Regions from separate parts of the Allobosea sp. FG18 genome, predicted to be linked through region 1. Evidence: riboswitches for the same ligand, from Rfam matches in the RefSeq annotation. Region 1 holds a riboswitch; each other region holds the start of a gene.

Region 1 (5,900 bases):
ATCGGCAAGGGCGGCGGCGATCTCGCGGCCGCGCTCAGGTGTGATCGGGCGTTCCGGCGAGAGCGGGCCGATCAGCGCCTCCATGAAGCCGCCGACGATCATCGCGGCGGCGGCATCGGGGTCGACCGGGCGGAAGGCACCCAGCGCTCCGCCTTCGACGACGAGCGCACGGAAGATGCCGGCGATCTCGCGGCGATAATCGAGCCGCGTCGCATCGACGGCGGGGTCAGCGGGCTCGGCGATCATCGACCAGGCCAGGCGCCGATTGGCGAAGGCGCGGCGCGCGAAGGCCTCGACCGCTGCGGTCAGGCGCTCTGCGACGGGGGCGTCGCTCGCGGCGATCTCACGCAGCACGGCGAGCTCGCGCGACGACACGGCCGCGACGATCTCGGCCATCAGTTCGGCCTTCGAAGCGAAATAGGAATAGACGCTGCCGGTCGAGACGCCGCTGGCGGCAGCCACCGCGGCGATCGAGGTCTCATGGAAGCCGACTTCCGACACAATGCCGCGCGCGGCGGCGAGGATCGCCTCGCGCTTGCCGGCCTTGCGGGGTTGCTTCGATGCGCCGTCGGCCATGCTTGATCTCGAAATTGAATTTGAATTCAGATTCAATCTGAAGACTGGATCGATCACCGTCAAGTGGATGAGCCGGTCGAGGCGATCGCTCCACATCGAGGATGGCTTATCGCAACGGGAGGGGTGTTGGCCCGCGCCGGAGATACTTGGTCATCCCGGGCTTGACCCGGGATCCATGCCGGAACCTCTTTCGGGCAGGTTCCGGAATGGATCCCGGATCTCCGCTTCGCTGCGTCCGGGCTGACTCAATGCTGCCGAGGCACAGAGCGGGCTCTCAGAACTCGATGCCTTGCTGCGCCTTCACACCCGCAGCGAAATGATGCTTCACCAGCGTCATCTCAGTGACGAGATCGGCCGCCTCGATCAGCTCCGGCTTGGCGTTGCGGCCGGTGACGACGATGTGCAGGTCAGGCCTGCGGGCAGACAGCGTCGCGACAACCTCGGCGAGCGGCAGATAATCGTAGCGCAGGGCGATGTTGAGCTCGTCGAGCACCAGAAGCCTGATCTCCGGATCGGCCATCAATTCCCTGGCCTTTGCGAAGGCGCGTTCGGCCGCCGCGATGTCACGAGCCTTGTCCTGCGTCTCCCAGGTGAAGCCCTCGCCCATGCTGTGCCAGCTCACCTGATCGCCGAAGGCCTCCAACGCCCGACGCTCGCCGGTCGACCAGGCGCCCTTGATGAACTGCACCACGCCGATGCGCCAACCATGGCCGAGCGCGCGCAGGATCAGCCCGAAAGCTGCCGTCGACTTGCCCTTGCCGGGGCCGGTGTTGACGATCAGCAAGCCCTTCTCGAGCGTCTTGGAGGCAACTTCGGCGTCCTGCACCGCCTTGCGCTTCTCCATCTTGGCCTTGTGGCGGGCGGCGTCCTCGGTCTCCGTCATAGTTTAACCCGCATCATTTCACTCGCATCGGCAATCCGGCGACCATGAAGACCACGCTGGCCGCACGCGCCGCAAGCGCCTGATGGAGGCGTCCGGCTTCGTCGCGGAAGCGGCGGGCCAGCGCATTCTCCGGGACGATGCCGAGACCGACCTCGTTGCCGACCAGCACGAGCGGGGCGGAAACGCGTTCGCAGGCGGCGATCAGGGCCTCGCGTGCGGCGGCGGTGTCGCGCTCGGCGAGGATCAGGTTGGTCAGCCACAGCGTCAGGCAATCGACCAGGATCGGACGGCCCGTCGGCTGGGCGGCGATCGCGCCGGCCAGATCGAGCGGCGCATCGACCGTCTGCCATCCGTCGGGCCGGCGGGCGCGATGCTCGGCGATGCGCTCGCGCATCTCGTCGTCATAGGCCTGCGCGGTGGCGATATAGGTCCAGGGCGTCGGCAGCGCCTCGACCAGCGCCTCGGCATGGCGGCTCTTGCCGGAGCGGGCGCCGCCGAGGACGAGCGTGAGATGGGGGATCGGAAGAGACTGCATCGGCGGCTTGGTTTCGCTGGCCGTCATCCCGGGCGACCATAGGGAGACCCGGGATCCATGCCGGAACGCTTCCGGTAGAGGTTCAGGCATGGATCCCGGCTCTTCGCTGCGCTCCGGCCGGGATGACCGCATGTATGTGTCGGACCGTTCTTGCATTGCACAGCAACACGGCGATGGCTAATGATGATCCGTGACGGTGCCTCCGCGAGGAGGTGAAAAGGGAACGCGGTGCGAGACCGCGGCTGCCCCCGCAACTGTAAGCGGATGTCCTTCGCCATCGGCCACTGGAGCGCTCGCTCCGGGAAGGCGGCAAGGGGCGCGAAGTCCGCGAGCCAGGAGACCTGCCGTCAACCCGCAGAGATCCAACCGGCTGCCGGCGGGGCGGCCACGGAGAACGCTTATGAACACCGCTTCGGTTTCCACCCCTACACTCAGCGTTTCGGAACGCGTCAAGGCGGTTGCCGCCGCGCTCGTGATCGGCGTCGCGCTGATCTACACGACCGGCTTCGCGGCCTCGACCAATGTCCACAACGCCGCGCATGACAGCCGTCACGGCCTCGCCTTTCCCTGCCACTGAGGGAAAGCATCCATGGTCACGCGTGTTCTCACGGTCAGCATCCTGGCCGGGCTTCTGGCTGGCTTGATCGTCGCCGCCCTGCAGCATGTCACCACCACCCCGCTGATCCTCAAGGCCGAGACCTATGAGGCGGCACTCGCCCTGAAAGCGCCGACGCTGGCAACCTTCGACGGCGAGGCGAAGATCATCCACGCGCATGGACCGGCCGGCGACGCGCCCGGCCACGACCATGCCGAATGGAAGCCGCAGGACGGCTTCCAGCGCACGCTTTTCACCAGCGCCGTGACGATCGCGACCGCGATCGGCTTCGCGGGCTTGCTCCTCGCCGGCATGATCGCGGCCGGCGATACGATCGACCAGCGCAGCGCGCTCGTCTGGGGCGCCTGCGGCTTCCTCGCGCTCGGGCTCGCCCCGGCGATGGGGCTGGCTCCCGAGCTGCCGGGTGCAGCCTCGGCCGCGCTGGAGCAGCGCCAGGTCTGGTGGCTGTGGACCGCCATCGCCACCGCGGCCGGGCTCTTTGTGTTCCTGCGCTTCGAGCAGCCCTGGCTCAAGCTTGTGGCGATCGTCCTGATCCTGCTGCCGCATGTCGTCGGCGCCCCGCATCCGGCCGCGCCGGAGAGCAAGGTGCCGGCCGAGGTCGCCGCGCATTTCGCGTCGCTCTCGCTCGGCATCCAGGCCGCGCTCTGGCTCGCCACCGCCTTCATGGTCGGCGTGCTTTGGCCCCGGGCGAGCCGCCGGGCCGCGGAAGCCTGAGGACAAGCCATGTCCGAGGGTGACCTCACCATCCATGTCTGCACGGCCTGCCGCCGCGCCCGCGCCGATCTCCCGGAAGGTTACGACCAGCCGGGACTGGCGCTGGCCGAGCGGCTCACCGCACAGCTTAAAGCCAAGGGCAGCACGATCCCCGTGCTGCCCGTCGAATGCCTCGCCGTCTGCAAGCGGCCCTGCACCATCGCGCTCAGCGCCGACGGGAAATGGACCTATCTGATCGGCGATCTCGACACCGACACCCATCTCGACGAGATCGTCGGCGCCGCGGAGGCCTATGCCGCCAGCGCCAACGGCATCGTTCCCTGGAAAGAGCGGCCGCAGTCCTTCCGCAAGGGCGTGGTCGCGCGCGTGCCGCCTTTGCCGGCGCGCCAGCAAGGATGACATCATGAACGCTCCGCAGACCACCAACCTGGGCAAGACGTCACTCAGCAAGACCCCCTGCACGATCATCACCGGCTTCCTCGGCGCCGGGAAAACGACGCTGGTGCGCCATCTCCTCGAGAATGCGCAAGGCAAGAAGCTCGCAGTACTCGTCAACGAGTTCGGCGATCTCGGCTTCGACGGCGAATTCCTGAAGGGCTGCGGCATTGCCGGCTGCAGCGACGAGGACGTGGTCGAGCTGCCGAACGGCTGCATCTGCTGCACCGTCGCCGATGATTTCGTGCCCGCACTGGAAAAGCTTTTGAACCGGCCGAACCCGCCGGAGCACATCCTGATCGAGACCTCCGGCCTCGCTTTGCCGAAGCCGCTGGTGCAGGCGTTCAACTGGCCGGCGATCCGCTCGCGCGTGACCGTCGACGGCGTCATCGCCGTGGTCGACGGGCCGGCCGTGGCCGAGGGTCAGTTCGCCGATGATCCGGAGGCGCTCGCGGCGCAGACGGCAGCGGACGCCTCCGTCGATCACGACAACCCGCTGGAGGAGGTGTTCGAGGACCAGATCCTCTGCGCCGACCTGATCCTGCTCAACAAGAGCGACCTCGTCGACGAGGCCGGCCGCGCGCGGGTGAAAGCCGAGATCGCCGAGCATCTGCCGAAAGCGATCAAGATCGTCGAGACCGCCCATGGCAAGGTCGAGCCGGCGCTGATCGTCGGCCTCGGCGCTGCCGCCGAAAGCGACCTCGCCGCCCGCCCCTCGCATCATGGCGAAGGCGAGCACGATCACGACCATGACGATTTCGACTCGGTCGCCGTGCCGCTGCCGGCCGGCCTCTCGCCGGAGGAGCTCACGGCGCGCGTCGCCAAGGCGGCCGAGGCCGAGGGCGTGCTGCGCCTCAAGGGCTTCACCGCCGTTCCGGGCAAGCCGATGCGTCTGGTCGTACAGGGCGTCGGCCGGCGCCTCAGTCATCATTTCGACCGGGCCTGGAGCGCGAGCGAACCGCGCGACGGGCGCCTCACCGTGATCGGCCTCAAGGGCTTCGATCTCAAGGCCGTGGAAGCGGCTCTCGCGGGGGCGTAGCATCGACCGATGCATCTTCTCCCGACCAGCGAGATCAGGCTCGACGACGGCGAGGACGCCGTCGATCTCGCCCTGCCGCCGGGAGACGTGCTCGTGCTGTCCTTCACCGACAGCGACCTTTCGGCGCTGGCGGTGGCGGCAGGTGACAGCAAGCTGTCGGTGCGGCTCGCGCCGCTCCGGCGGTTGAGGCACCCGCTCTCGGCCGATTTCCTGATCGAGAAAACGGCGGCGCAATCCCGCTTTATACTGCTGCGTTGCCTCGGCGGGCTCGACTACTGGCGCTACGGCATCGAGCAGCTCGGCATCGCCTGCCGCGAGCGCGGCATCCCGCTCGCGATCCTGCCCGGTGACGAGCGCGACGATCCGAGGCTCGGCGAACATGCGACGGTGCCGGCGGAATTCGCAGGCGAGCTGCTGGCCTATTTTCAGGCCGGTGGCGGCGCCGAGAACATGCGGCGGCTGCTGCGGCGGGTTTCCGATTATGTGACGGAGGTTCAACCCTCATCCGACCCGGCTTCGCCGGGCCACCTTCTCCCCCCAGGGGAGAAGGAAGCGACGGATATCACATCGTCCTTCTCCCCTCGGGGGAGAAGGTGCCGGCAGGCGGATGAGGGCCGGCACGACGCCTCCGACCTAGCTCCCGTCCCGCTGCCATCGTTCTTCGCGCTCGGCAGAGACGGCACCCCCCTGCCATGGCGCGAGGCACTCGCCGCCCTGCCCCCCGATCGCGCGCTCGTCCCGGTCCTGCTCTATCGCTCCGGCGTTGCAGCCGGGGACACCGCCATGGGCGAGGCGATTGCCACGACGCTGGCGGCGCGCGGCCTCGCGCCCCTGCCGTTGGCGCTGACCAGCCTGAAGGACCCCGCCGTCACCGCCGAACTTGCAGCGCTGATCGCGACGCGCAAGCCGGCGCTGATCATCACCACCACCGCCTTCTCCGCCCGCGAAGGTGCGGATTTCGTGCTCGACGGCGCGGATTGCCCGATCCTGCAGGCGATTCCTGTCAGCAGCCCCCGCGAGGCCTGGGAGGCATCGCCGCGCGGGCTATCGGCCGCCGATCTCGCCATGCAGGTGGCACTGCCGGAATTCGACGGGCGCATCG
Region 2 (5,900 bases), on a different contig from region 1:
GTTCCAGGCATCGACGAAGTTCTTCGCGAGCACTTCAGTCCCGTCGTGGAACTTGCGCCCCTTCTGAAGCTTGACCGTCCAGGTCTTGTTGTCGGCGGTCGTGATCGACGCGGCGACATCCTCGATGATCGCGCCGGTCTTCGCGTCGGTCGTGACGAGCCCGGCGAGGATCGGCTGCAGGATGTCGGAACCGCAGCTCTCGTTGGTGTTGGTCGGAATCAGCGGGCCCGCCGGCGTGCAGGCCGAAACGGTGACCCAGCCCGGCTGAGGAGCCTGGGCGTGGCCAAGCGAGATGCTGGCCATCAAGGTTCCGCATGCCGCCGCGAATTGCAGGGCGGCAACGCCAGTCGAAAATCGGGTCTGCTTCATGTTTTCCTCCCAGAAATTTGGGTCAGCAACGCGCTGCGCAGCGTCGAGCCACCGGACCCGCCCAGCCGCCAGTGCCCCTGTTGCTTTTGTTGGAGCGGAGCGCCACCCGGAGCCGTCCGGCGCAAGGCATCGAACAGACAGGTCGAAGGATAGGGCTTGGAGGAAATACGGAAAATTCTTTTACAGAACATCTGTATGCAGAAATGATATGTCGACCGCTGGGCGCCCGGCGACCAGGCAGGGGCACTGCGGCTGAACATCCCGCTCAAGACCATCATTGAGTGATGAGCGAGAGCATCAAGGGCGAAGCCCGACCAGATGCTGGCAAGTGAAGTCCGAGAGCCCGCGCCTGTTCGGAGCCGGGCATGAAAGACCCGGTTCAGATGGTCGAGTGGAGATGGAGCAAGTCCAGACGAAACGATTGCCCACGCGGATTGGAGCAACGGCCCGAGACTGCGCGCCGCGCGGCTTCAAGCGCTTCCGGGCGCTTCCTTCCGCGGGTCGGCCTCGACCAGATATTCGATGTGCCGGCGTCCCGAAGCCCCCGGGCGGATCGAAACCGCGACGCCGAAGATGCGTTGGATCGCCTCGGCGGTCAGGACCTCCTCCGGCGCACCCGCCGCCTTAAGACGCCCGTCATGCAACAGCGCGATCTCGTCGCAGAACATGGCGGCGAGGTTGAGATCGTGCAGCGCCATGATGCAGGTGATGCCGAGGCGTCGGACCAGGCTCAGGATCGAGAGCTGGTGCTGGATGTCGAGATGGTTGGTCGGCTCGTCCAGGATGAGCTCGCTCGGCTCCTGCGCGAGCGCGCGGGCGATATGGACGCGCTGGCGTTCCCCTCCCGAAAGCGTGTGCCAGAACTGATCGTGGCGCTCGGTGAGCCCGACCCGCGCCAGCGCTTCGTTCACGGCGCCCTCGTCGGCTTCGCTCCACGAGGCCAGCGCCGCACGATGCGGCGTGCGGCCGAGGCGGACGACATCGCAGACGGACAACTGGATCTCGGTGGTCGCCTGCTGCTCGACGAAGGCGAGGCGGCGGGCCAGCTCGCGGCGGGGCACGCTGGCGATGTCGTTTCCGTCGAGGGTGACGACGCCGCTCGCGACGTTGCGCAGGCGGCAGAGCAACCGGAGCAGGCTCGACTTGCCGGAGCCGTTCGGGCCGATCAGGCCGAGCACCCGGCCGGGCGCGGCTTCCAGCGTCACCCCGTCGACGATCATCCGGCCGCCGGCACCCCAGCGGGCCTCGCGGGTCGCGAGCGTCATGCCGGCCTCCGGGCGCGGTAGAGGATGAGCGCGAAGACGGGTGCGCCGAACAGCGCTGTCACCACGCCGATCGGCAGGATCTGCTGAGGTATCAGGATGCGGGAGAGGATGTCCGCGAGGATCATGAAGATCGCGCCGATGACGAGACAGGCTGGCAGCAAGCGGGCATGGCCGGAGCCGACGAGGAAGCGCGCGGCATGGGGAATGATCAGCCCGACGAAGCCGACCGTGCCGACGATCGAGACCATCACCGCCGTCATCACCGCCGTCGTGGCGAAGAGCACGACCTTCACCCGCGTGACGGCGACGCCCAGCGAAGCTGCGGCGTCGACGCCGAAGGCGAAGGCGTCGAGCGCCTTGGCGTGCAGCATGCAGATGCCGAAGCCGATGAAGGCGACCGGCGCCGCCATCCAGATGTCGGGCCAGCGCACGCCGCCGAAATTGCCGAGCAGCCAGAACATCACACCGCGCGCCTGCTCGGCGCTGGCGAGCGTCGTGACGATCGTGGCGGTCGCGGCATTGAAGAGTTGCGAGGTCGCGACACCGGCGAGGATGACGCGATCGCTCGCCCCGCCCGCCCCTGCCGCCAGCAGCGCCACGACGACGAGCGCAGCGCAGGAACCGATGAAGGCGCCGGCCGAAACGGAGAGCACCGCGCCGCCGATGCTGATGCCGAGGATCAGCACCGCGACGGCGCCGGTCGAGGCGCCGGCCGAGATGCCGAGGATATAGGGTTCTGCCAGCGGGTTGCGCAGCAGGGCCTGCAGGATCGCGCCCGAGAGGGCGAGCGCGCCGCCGCAGAGCCCCGCCATCAGCGCACGGCTGAGCCGATAATCAAAGATCACGCCCTGCTGGATCGCGCTGACCGGAAAGTCGAGGTCGAACAGCCCGTTGCCGAGCGCCTTCAGGGCGGTGTCCAGCGGGATGCGCATCTCGCCGATGGTCACGGCCAGCGCGACCGAGAGGATCAGCGCCAGCAGCGAGGCCAGCGCGATCGCGACACGCGCCGGCCAGTTCGGCCCATGGGCGGCGTGGCTCAACGCGAGAGCCCGAAGCCGGCGATCGCTTTGGCCAGTGTCTCGATACCGTCGACCGTGTCGAGCCCGGCGCGGGTCGCACCGACATCCATGATGACGACGCGGTTGTTCTTCACGGCGTCCAGCTTGCTGGCGACCGGATCGGTCTTCAGGAACTCCAGCTTCTTCTCGATATCGTCGGCCGGGAAGCGGCGGCGATCCATCTTCACGGTGACGATCACGGCGGGGTTGGCAGCGGCGATGCTCTCCCAGCCGACCAGCGGCCATTCCTCATTGGTCGTGATGACGTTGCGGGCGCCGAGCTTGGAGAGGATATAGGCGGGCACGCCGTTCTTGCCGGCCATGAAGCCGTCGCCCTTGATGTCCTTGCTGGAGAACCAGACGACGACCGGAACGTCCTGCGCCTTCAGCTTCGCGACCTGCTCGACCGCCTTGTCCTCGCGCGCCTTGAGCTCGGCGACGAGCGTCTCGGCCCGGTCGGCGACATCGAAGATCGCGCCGAACTCGCGGATGTTGCGATAGACCAGCTCCATCGTGAACATCTGGGTACGCACGCCGTCACCGGCGCCGGAATTGTCCTTGCCGACGCAATCGGTCGGCGAGACATAACTAGGCACCTTCACCTTGGCGAACTGGTCGCGCTTGCCGACGATGCCGTTCGGGCCGACATGCCATTCGAACATCGCGGTGACGAGATCGGGCTCCTGCGCCAGCACGGCCTCGAAGCTCGGATCATTGTCGGCGAGGCGCTTCACCTTGGCGTTGACCGCCTCATAGGGCTTGGCCACCGGCGAGAACCAGACCGCCGTGCCGACGACGCGGTCGCCAAGGCCGAGCGCATAGAGGATTTCCGTCTGCGTCTGGCCGATCGCGACGACGCGCTTGGGCGCGGCGTTGAAGGTGATCGTCTCGCGGCAATTCTCCAGCGTCAGCGGATATTTGGTCGGCGCCGCGATGGCCGTGCCAGTGGCGAGAGCGCCGAACAGGGCAGCGGCCGAGAGGCGGAGCAGAGAATTGAACGGGCGCGCTGCCGGCATCGAGGCCATCCGAAATGTAACAATGTTGCATTTCTGATAGAGTGCGCGGCAGGCAGCCGTCAAGCCACCTTGGGCGGCCTGTGCAGTGGTCTTCGTGAACATGGGTTTCATCGCTCCCCGAGATGACGGCCGGGGCAGCTTTGGGCATGTGGGGCGGGAGGCCGGCCGCGAGGGTCGCCATCGACACACAGGCTTCGGAACACCCCGTCCGAAAGACGTCTTCGACGACCGGGGCAGGTCTCCTGGCTCGCGGGTCGATGCCTGTTCCGCCCGGCCTTCCCGGCGCGTCAGGCGCCAGTGGACGATGGACGGAGAGCTCGCCGCTTACAGTTGCGGGGGCAGCCTCGGCTTTGGCACTGGAAGTGCCTCACCGAATTCCCTCTTAGCTCCGGGAGCAACCCGGAGAACCTCGATCGGCGCCCACCCTATAAGGGCGCGGCGCTGCGTCAAGCGGACATCGCGTCAGAGGCTCGGCGTGCTGTAGAGCCGCTTGCCGCCGACGGAGATCTCGACCTCCTGCAGATAGCTGCGCAGTGCCGTCGTCGCGACCTCGATGCCGAGACCCGGTGCATCGGGCGCGGAGACCTGCCCGTTCGCATCGCGCTCCACATGATTGGCAGAGATCGTGGTGGCGAGCGGCTTCGGCATGGCCGGGTATTCGCAAATCTCGTGCGCAGCGAGGCCGGCATAGGGCTGGAGCGAGGCCGAGAGAGCGAGATGCGAGGTGAAGGTGTGGTTGACGAAGGTCACGCCCTTGGCGACCGCATAATCCGCCACCGCCTTGGACGGACCGATGCCGCCGATCCGCCCGCAATCGATCTGTACATAGCCGATGCCGCCATAATCGATGAGCTGCCGGGCCATCGACTCGTTATGGGCGCCCTCCCCGCCGGCCAGCCGGACCTTGGGGCTGCGCTTGGCGAGCGCGCCATAGGCTTCGAGCGCGCTGGCGTGGAAGGGCTCCTCGAACCAGAGCACGTTCGCCTTCTCCATCGCGGGCAGACGGGCGGCGGCGCGCTCGACATCCTCGATGAAGATCTGGCCGGTATCGACGAGCAGGATGCCGTCCTGCCCCAAACCCTCGCGAGCGGCAACGAAATGCTCGGCATCGGCCTCGACGCTGCCGCGGCCGATCGGCCCCCAGCCGAACTTGGCGGCGCGGAAGCTGCGCTTGCGGGCATCGCGGGCGCGTTCGAGAGTCTCCTGCGCCGTGTCCCCGAAAAGGACCGAGGCATAGGGCGTCTTGGGGTGGCTCTTCGCGTAGCCAAGCAGGCGCCAGACCGGCTCGGAGCGCATCTTGCCGAGGATGTCCCATAAGGCCATCTCGACGCCGGAGAAGGTATGCGGCGCCTGCAGCAGGTCCATCGAGTTATAGGCGACGGCAGCAGCGATGCGGGCGATATCCTCCGGGCCTTCCAGCGTCTGGCCGAGCACGGAATCGGCGACCGGCCGGCAGACGCCATGCGACATCGGACAGATGAAGGCGGCGATGGAGGGCAGTGGCGCCGCCTCGCATTCGCCCCAGCCGACATGGCCGCCGGCGGCGACCCTGACCAGCAGCGCATCCTGGCTGCCGTCGGCTTCGTCGGTGACGACGGGCATGGCGAGATAGAAGAAATCGACGGCCTCGATTCTGGGCACAGGCCTTCTCCTCACAGTTCGTAGATCGTGGCGCGGGGCGTGAAGGTGACACCCTCGTCGAGCGGATAGATCGGCCGGGCGCAGATGGTGTGGCCCAGGCTTTTCAGGTTGGCCGAGGTCGCGCCGGGCGCATCGATGTTGAAGTTCCGCGCGCACCACTGGTCGAACATGTGGAACTCGGTGTGCGGCGACTTCACCACGATCAGGTCGAAATCCGTGGGGTCGATGCCGTTGGCGTAATACATCGCCCGGTCGAACAGGCTAACAGAGCGGCTCATCACAACGACGGTGACGTTGTCCCAGGTCAGAACCGCGGTCGGCCCGGCTCTCAGGGGCGCCTTCATCGTCTCCAGCGCCGCCTCGCCATCCGAGAGCAATTTGACCTTGGCCTTGACCTTCATCGGCGGGAAGCGGGCGGGATCGATCGAACCGCCGAGCGCGACCTCGATCGTCGCGCCGACTCCGGCCTTGTGCGCAGCAGCCGCAGCCGGCGCGTCGACGATCTGGGCCAATACACGCTTGCCGTAACCCGCCTTGCGCAAGGCGGCGAG
Region 3 (5,900 bases), on a different contig from region 1:
TTCTCCCGCCTCGGCATCAGCCTTGGCCCCTTCTTCCCGCTGCTGGGCTAAGCCATGGACATCCTGAACCAGTTGCTCGGCGGGTTCGCGGTTGCCTTGCAGCCGATGAACCTGTTCTGGGCCTTCATCGGCTGTGGCCTCGGCACGGCGGTCGGCGTCCTGCCCGGCATCGGCCCGGCCCTGACCATCGCCCTGCTCCTGCCGGTGACCGCACAGGTCAATCCGGCCTCGGCCTTCATCATGTTCGCCGGTATCCTCTACGGTGCGCTCTATGGCGGCTCGACCACCTCGATCCTGTTGAACACGCCGGGCGAGAGCGGCTCGGTGATGACGGCGCTCGAAGGCAACCGCATGGCCCGCCGCGGCCGCGGCGCCGCGGCACTTGCGACGGCTGCCGTCGGCTCCTTCGTTGCCGGCACCATCGGCACGCTGGCGTTGACCTTCCTCGCGCCCGCCATCGCCGAGCTCGCCTTCGTCTTCGGCCCGGAGGACTATTTCGCGCTGATGATGCTCTCCTTCACCGCGGTCGCCGTGGTGATGGGGCGCTCGATGGTGCGCGGCTTCGCCGCTCTGTTCTTCGGGCTGGCGCTCGGCACGATCGGCATCGATACCCAGACCGGCCAGACCCGCATGGTCTTCGGCACGCTCGAACTGCTCGACGGCATCTCGTTCACGGTCGTGCTGGTCTCGCTCTTCGCGATCGGCGAGACGCTCTATGTCGCAAGCCGGCACAGCGCGGCTCCGGCCGCCGTCAATCCGCTCTCCGGTGGAAGCTGGATGACGAAACAGGATTGGAAGCGCTCCTGGAAGCCCTGGCTGCGCGGCAGCGTCATCGGCTTCCCGATCGGGGCGCTGCCGGCCGGCGGAACGGAAATCCCGACCTTCCTCTCCTATGCGCTGGAGCGCCGCCTGACCAAGCATCCGGAGGAGTTCGGGCAGGGCGCGATCGAGGGCGTCGCCGGCCCCGAGGCGGCCAACAACGCGGCCGCCGCCGGCATCCTCGTGCCGTTGCTGACGCTCGGCCTGCCATCGACCGCGACGGCCGCCGTCCTGCTCGCCGCCTTCCAGAATTACGGGCTCCAGCCCGGCCCGCTGCTCTTCGCGACCAATCCCGATCTGCTCTGGGGCCTGATCGCCTCGCTCTATATCGGCAACGTCATCCTGCTGATCCTCAACCTGCCGCTGGTCGGCATCTGGGTCCGACTGCTGCTGATCCCGCGCCACTACATCTATGGCGGCATCGTCGTCTTCGCGATGGTCGGCGTCTGGGGGCTCTCGACCTCCTGGATGGACCTCGCCCTGATGTGCGGCCTCGGCCTCGTTGGCTATGTCGCGCGCGTCCATGATTTCCCGATCGCGCCGGCCCTGATCGGGCTGATCCTCGGCCCGCAAGCGGAAATCCAGCTCCGGCGCGCGCTCGCCGTCAGCCAGGGCGACTGGAGCGTGCTGGTCGGCACGCCGATCGCGGCGACGCTGCTCGGGATCGCGGCATTGGTCCTGATCGTACCGCCGCTGCTCGCCCATCGCCGCCGCCGCGCCGAGGCGGAAGGGCAGTCGGTCGCTGCTACCGGCTGAACCGGATCAGCGCTTCCCACCGTTCCGGCGCTTGCCCGGCTTGGCGCTTTCGCTCACGGCTAGCGCCGCCTGAAGCGCCATGCGGGCGGCGCGGATATGGCGGCGCATCAGGATCTCCGCGAGTTCTCCGTCGCGATGGCTGATCGCCTCGGTGATCCGCATATGCTCGCCCCAGGCCTCGCGGCCGCGCCCGGGAACGGTCGAATGCAGGCGCCGGCACAGGCGCAGGCGCGGGTAGAACTGCTCGCAGAGCAATTCGGCCAGAATCGGATTGCCGCTGCCCTTGGCGATCCGGCGGTGGAAATCGGCCTCGGGCTCGTCCTGGAGATAGGCGCCCATCGGGTTGCGCTCGATCTCGCCACGATGGCCCCGGACCAGTGCATCGAGCGCCGCGATCTCGGCCTCGCTCATGCTCTCGGCGGCGAGACGGGCAGCCATGCCCTCGGTCGCCTCGCGCACGTCGAGCAGGGCGAGGAACTCGGCCGCGCTCGGCTCGGCGACGCGCGCGCCCTGATTGGCGACATAGGTGACGAGCCCGCGCTCCTGCAGGCGCCGGATCGCCTCGCGAACCGGCGCGCGGCTGACGCCGAAGCGGCGCGCGATCGCCGGCTCGCTCAGCTTGGCGCCGGGCGCGATCTCCCCGGAGACGATGGCCGAGGAGAGGTCGTCGTAGAGTTTGACGGTAACGCCCACGCTCGCGGGGGGCAAAGTCTCGGCCAGCATCGAGCGGGTGCCTATCTGCTTCTGTTGCTGCGAGTATAGCGCAGTCGCCACGATTGCCGAGCCTGTTCATGGCTTCGATTTCGGTGCGGCAGCTGTTTGACGTCGCCACTTTTTCGCCCTACTCGTCGATCCGACGGTTCCCTCACGGGATCAAAAGGGAACGCGGTGCGGGTGGCCAACCACCCCATGCCGTGGCTGCCCCCGCAACTGTAAGCGGCGAGCCTTTCGCCATACGCCACTGGGGCCTCGGACCTGGGAAGGCGGTGAAGGGCAGCGACCCGCGAGCCAGGAGACCTGCCGTCAGCCGTGGTCACACGCGGACACGTTCGGCCGGGGTGCGCCGATCGCTGATTCGACCGTTCGCCGTCTTTCGTACGGCTGATGGGAGATCGCGTTCGCGGTGACGTGCCACTGACGTCAACGCCCGAGGTCTCCATCGTGAACGTCTTCCTCCCGGCCGCCGGACGCGGCCGCTTGCTGCTCTCCTCCTGCCTCGCGATCGCCGGCGCAACCGCTCCGGCCTTCGCCCAACCGGCTCCCGCGACGATCGCGCTCGACGAGATCGTCGTCAGCGCCACGGGAACGCCGACCCCCGCCCGCGAGATTGCGAGCTCGGTCACCGTCATCACCGCCCGGGATATCGAACAGCAGCAGCGCCGGACGTTGCCACAGGCGCTCGCCGCCGTGCCCGGCCTCAACATCGTGCAGACCGGCGGGCCGGGCGGCCTGACCTCGGTCTTCATGCGCGGCACCAATTCCAACCACGTCAAGGTGCTGATCGACGGCATCGAGGCCAACGATCCCTCGGCACCGAACCGCTCCTTCGATTTCGGCTCAATGCTGATCGAGGATATCGAGCGCATCGAGGTGCTGCGCGGCCCGCAGAGCGGCCTCTACGGCGCCAACGCGCTGGGCGGCGTCATTTCGGTGACCACGAAGCGCGGCGAGGGGCCGCCGAAGATGACCGCGCGCGTCGAAGGCGGATCGCACGGCACGTTCAACCAGTCCCTCGGCTTCAGCGGCGGCGACGATCGCTTCAACTACGCCTTCAACGCCGCGCATTTCCGCGCCGACGGGACCGAGGTGACGCCGCCGAACCTCGTGCCGCCCGGCCGCCGGATCAACCCGAACATCTTCGATAATTACAGCTATTCCGGCCGCCTCGGCTTCGCGCTCACCGACACGCTGACGCTGAACTGGGTCGGCCGCTACCAAGACGGCCAGCTGCGCAATACCGGCGACACCGGCTTCCCGAGCAAGCCCTCGCCCTATCGCTCCCAGCAGAACTATGCGCAGGCCTTCACCCGCGGCGAAGTGGTCTGGGACCCGCTCAGTGGGCGCTTCGTCAACACCTTCGGCGTCTCCTACTCGCGGCAGGACAGGGGAACGCGGACGGCTTCCGCGACGACCGGCCTGCTCGGCCTGCCCAATCAGAGCCTTGGCGAGCGCACCAAGCTCGACTGGCGCGGCAATCTCGAGATCACCAAGGGCCACAACCTGATCACGGGCCTGCAATATGAGCGCGAGCGGCTGGATACGGCGAGCCTGATCGCCTCGAACGGCAACAAGGCGGCCTATCTCGAATACCAGGGCAATATCGAGGATCGCTATTTCATGGCGGCCAACATCCGCCACGACCATGACGACAGCTATGGCGGGCACACGACCTACCGCATCACGCCGGCCGTCCTCATCCCAGGTACGGAGACCAAGCTGAAGGCGAGCTACGGCACCGGCTTCAAGGCGCCGACGCTAAGCGAGCTCTTCATCGACTATCGTCCCGGCTACAATTTCTTCGGCAACCCGAACCTGAAGCCGGAGGAAAGCCGAGGCTGGGATGTCGGCTTCGAGCAGCCGCTCTTCGACAAGCGCCTGCAACTCGGCGCGACCTGGTTCCAGAACGATATCGAGAACCTGATCGTCACCAACACCAGGCGCGATTCCTACGCCAATATCGGCAAGGCGAAGACGAAGGGCGTCGAGGCCTTCGCCACGCTGGAAATCTCGCCGCAGTTCCGCATCCGCGCCGACTACACCTTCACCCTCGCCAAGGACGAGATCGCGCGGCAGGAACTGCTGCGCCGGCCGCGCCACAAGGCGAGCGCGACCGCGACCTGGACGCCGACGAACAAGCTCAGCCTCTCGGCGACGCTGATCCATATCGGCTCCTGGGTCGACGGCAATCGCGACTTCTCGGTGCCCCGCATGCGGGCGAAGGGTGCGACGCTGGTCAACCTCGCCGCCGAGTACAATGCGACCGACAAGGTGACGGTGTTCGGGCGGGTCGATAACCTCTTCGACAAGCGCTGGGAGAATCCGGTCGGCTTCCTCGTGCCGGGCCTCGGTGTCTTCGGCGGTATCAAGGTGGCCATCGACGGATGAACCTGCCCCTCGTCCTGCGCCGTCTGCGCGGCGCCTGCCTCCTATCCATCGCGCTTGCGGGCGCGATGGCATCGGTCTCGCTTGCTGCGGACCGGCCGGCGCGCATCGTCTCGCTCAACATGTGCACGGACGAACTCGTCCTGCGCCTGGCCGATCCCGCACGCATCGCTTCGGTGACGTGGCTGTCGCAGGACCCGCGCAACGCCAACATGGCCGAGGCCGCGCGCCGGGTCCCCGCCAATCACGGCCTTGCCGAGGAGGTGCTGGGCTTCAAGCCCGATCTCGTCGTCGCCGGTGCCTATACGACGCGCGCCACCGTTTCCCTGCTCGGGCGCGTCGGCGTTACGGTCAGGGAGTTCGGCGTTCCCCGCAATCTCGCGGAGATGAAGGCGCAGATCACGGAGATGGCCGACCTGCTCGGCGAGCCCACGCGCGGACAGGCCTTGCTTGAGGAGGTCGAGCAGCGCCTGCAGGCTCTGGCCGCCCGCCGCGTCGAGCGGCCGTTGCGGGCGGTCGTGCTCCGTCCCAGCGGCTTCACGGTTGGCCGGGGTTCGCTCGTCGACGAGATTCTGACACGCGCCGGCCTCGTCAACATCGCGGCCGAGCTCGGCGTCGAGAGCTATGGCCAGATCGCGCTCGAAACCGTGGCGCTCGGCCGCGCCGAGGTGCTGATCCTGAACGAGACGCCGGACGGCCCGCCGTCCCTGGCTCATGAGATCCTGCACCATCCCGTCATCGACCGGCTCGGCGCCCGGCTGAAGCGTGTCGCGCTGCCGTCGCGGCTCTGGACCTGCGCCGGCCCGAGCGTGCTCGACGCGATCGAAATGCTGGTGCGTGCCGTGGAGGAGAAGTCATGAGGTCGGAGGCTTCACGCGGCGTCAGGCCGGCGGTGCTGTTGAGCCTGCTCGCTCTCGCCACCTTGGCCGCGACCGTGATGTCCATGGCCGTCGGCTACGCGCCCCTGGCGCTCGGCCAGGCGGTGACGGACCTCCTCGCAGGGGAGAAAAGCCTGCCGGCGCTGGTGCTCTACGAACTGCGCCTGCCGCGCGCCCTGCTCGGCGCCCTCGTCGGCTTCAGCCTTGGCATGGCCGGCGCGGCGATGCAGGGGTTGTTGCGCAATCCACTCGCCGAGCCCGGCGTGATCGGCATTTCCAGCGCCGCGGCCTTCGGCGCCGTCCTCGCCTTCTATAGCGGGCTCTCTGCCAGCCTTGCCCTTGCCC

Evidence for each region. Region 1 has a riboswitch for cobalamin ahead of ACODTJ_RS11310 (CbtB domain-containing protein). Riboswitches for the same ligand answer to the same signal wherever they lie in the genome.
Region 2: linked by a shared signal. The riboswitch ahead of ACODTJ_RS14070 (ABC transporter substrate-binding protein) and the one ahead of ACODTJ_RS11310 (CbtB domain-containing protein) in region 1 are both predicted to bind cobalamin.
Region 3: linked by a shared signal. The riboswitch ahead of ACODTJ_RS25825 (TonB-dependent receptor plug domain-containing protein) and the one ahead of ACODTJ_RS11310 (CbtB domain-containing protein) in region 1 are both predicted to bind cobalamin.

What each region holds. Positions count from the first base shown of each region.
Region 1 covers NZ_JBMDKB010000008.1:132,577-138,476, forward strand. The annotation lists gene ACODTJ_RS11295 (TetR/AcrR family transcriptional regulator) at 1-576, opposite strand, end outside; gene cobO (cob(I)yrinic acid a,c-diamide adenosyltransferase) at 851-1,459, opposite strand; gene cobU (bifunctional adenosylcobinamide kinase/adenosylcobinamide-phosphate guanylyltransferase) at 1,473-2,021, opposite strand; cobalamin riboswitch at 2,172-2,357, shown strand; gene ACODTJ_RS11310 (CbtB domain-containing protein) at 2,395-2,571, shown strand; gene ACODTJ_RS11315 (CbtA family protein) at 2,584-3,324, shown strand; gene ACODTJ_RS11320 (DUF1636 family protein) at 3,334-3,723, shown strand; gene cobW (cobalamin biosynthesis protein CobW) at 3,728-4,798, shown strand; gene cobN (cobaltochelatase subunit CobN) at 4,808-5,900, shown strand, end outside.
Region 2 covers NZ_JBMDKB010000011.1:96,383-102,282, forward strand. The annotation lists gene ACODTJ_RS14055 (peptide ABC transporter substrate-binding protein) at 1-303, opposite strand, end outside; gene ACODTJ_RS14060 (ABC transporter ATP-binding protein) at 840-1,634, opposite strand; gene ACODTJ_RS14065 (FecCD family ABC transporter permease) at 1,631-2,674, opposite strand; gene ACODTJ_RS14070 (ABC transporter substrate-binding protein) at 2,671-3,708, opposite strand; cobalamin riboswitch at 3,924-4,135, opposite strand; gene ACODTJ_RS14075 (mandelate racemase/muconate lactonizing enzyme family protein) at 4,171-5,349, opposite strand; gene ACODTJ_RS14080 (M81 family metallopeptidase) at 5,361-5,900, opposite strand, start outside.
Region 3 covers NZ_JBMDKB010000031.1:28,757-34,656, forward strand. The annotation lists gene ACODTJ_RS25810 (tripartite tricarboxylate transporter TctB family protein) at 1-51, shown strand, start outside; gene ACODTJ_RS25815 (tripartite tricarboxylate transporter permease) at 55-1,575, shown strand; gene ACODTJ_RS25820 (GntR family transcriptional regulator) at 1,582-2,349, opposite strand; cobalamin riboswitch at 2,416-2,614, shown strand; gene ACODTJ_RS25825 (TonB-dependent receptor plug domain-containing protein) at 2,737-4,680, shown strand; gene ACODTJ_RS25830 (ABC transporter substrate-binding protein) at 4,677-5,537, shown strand; gene ACODTJ_RS25835 (FecCD family ABC transporter permease) at 5,534-5,900, shown strand, end outside.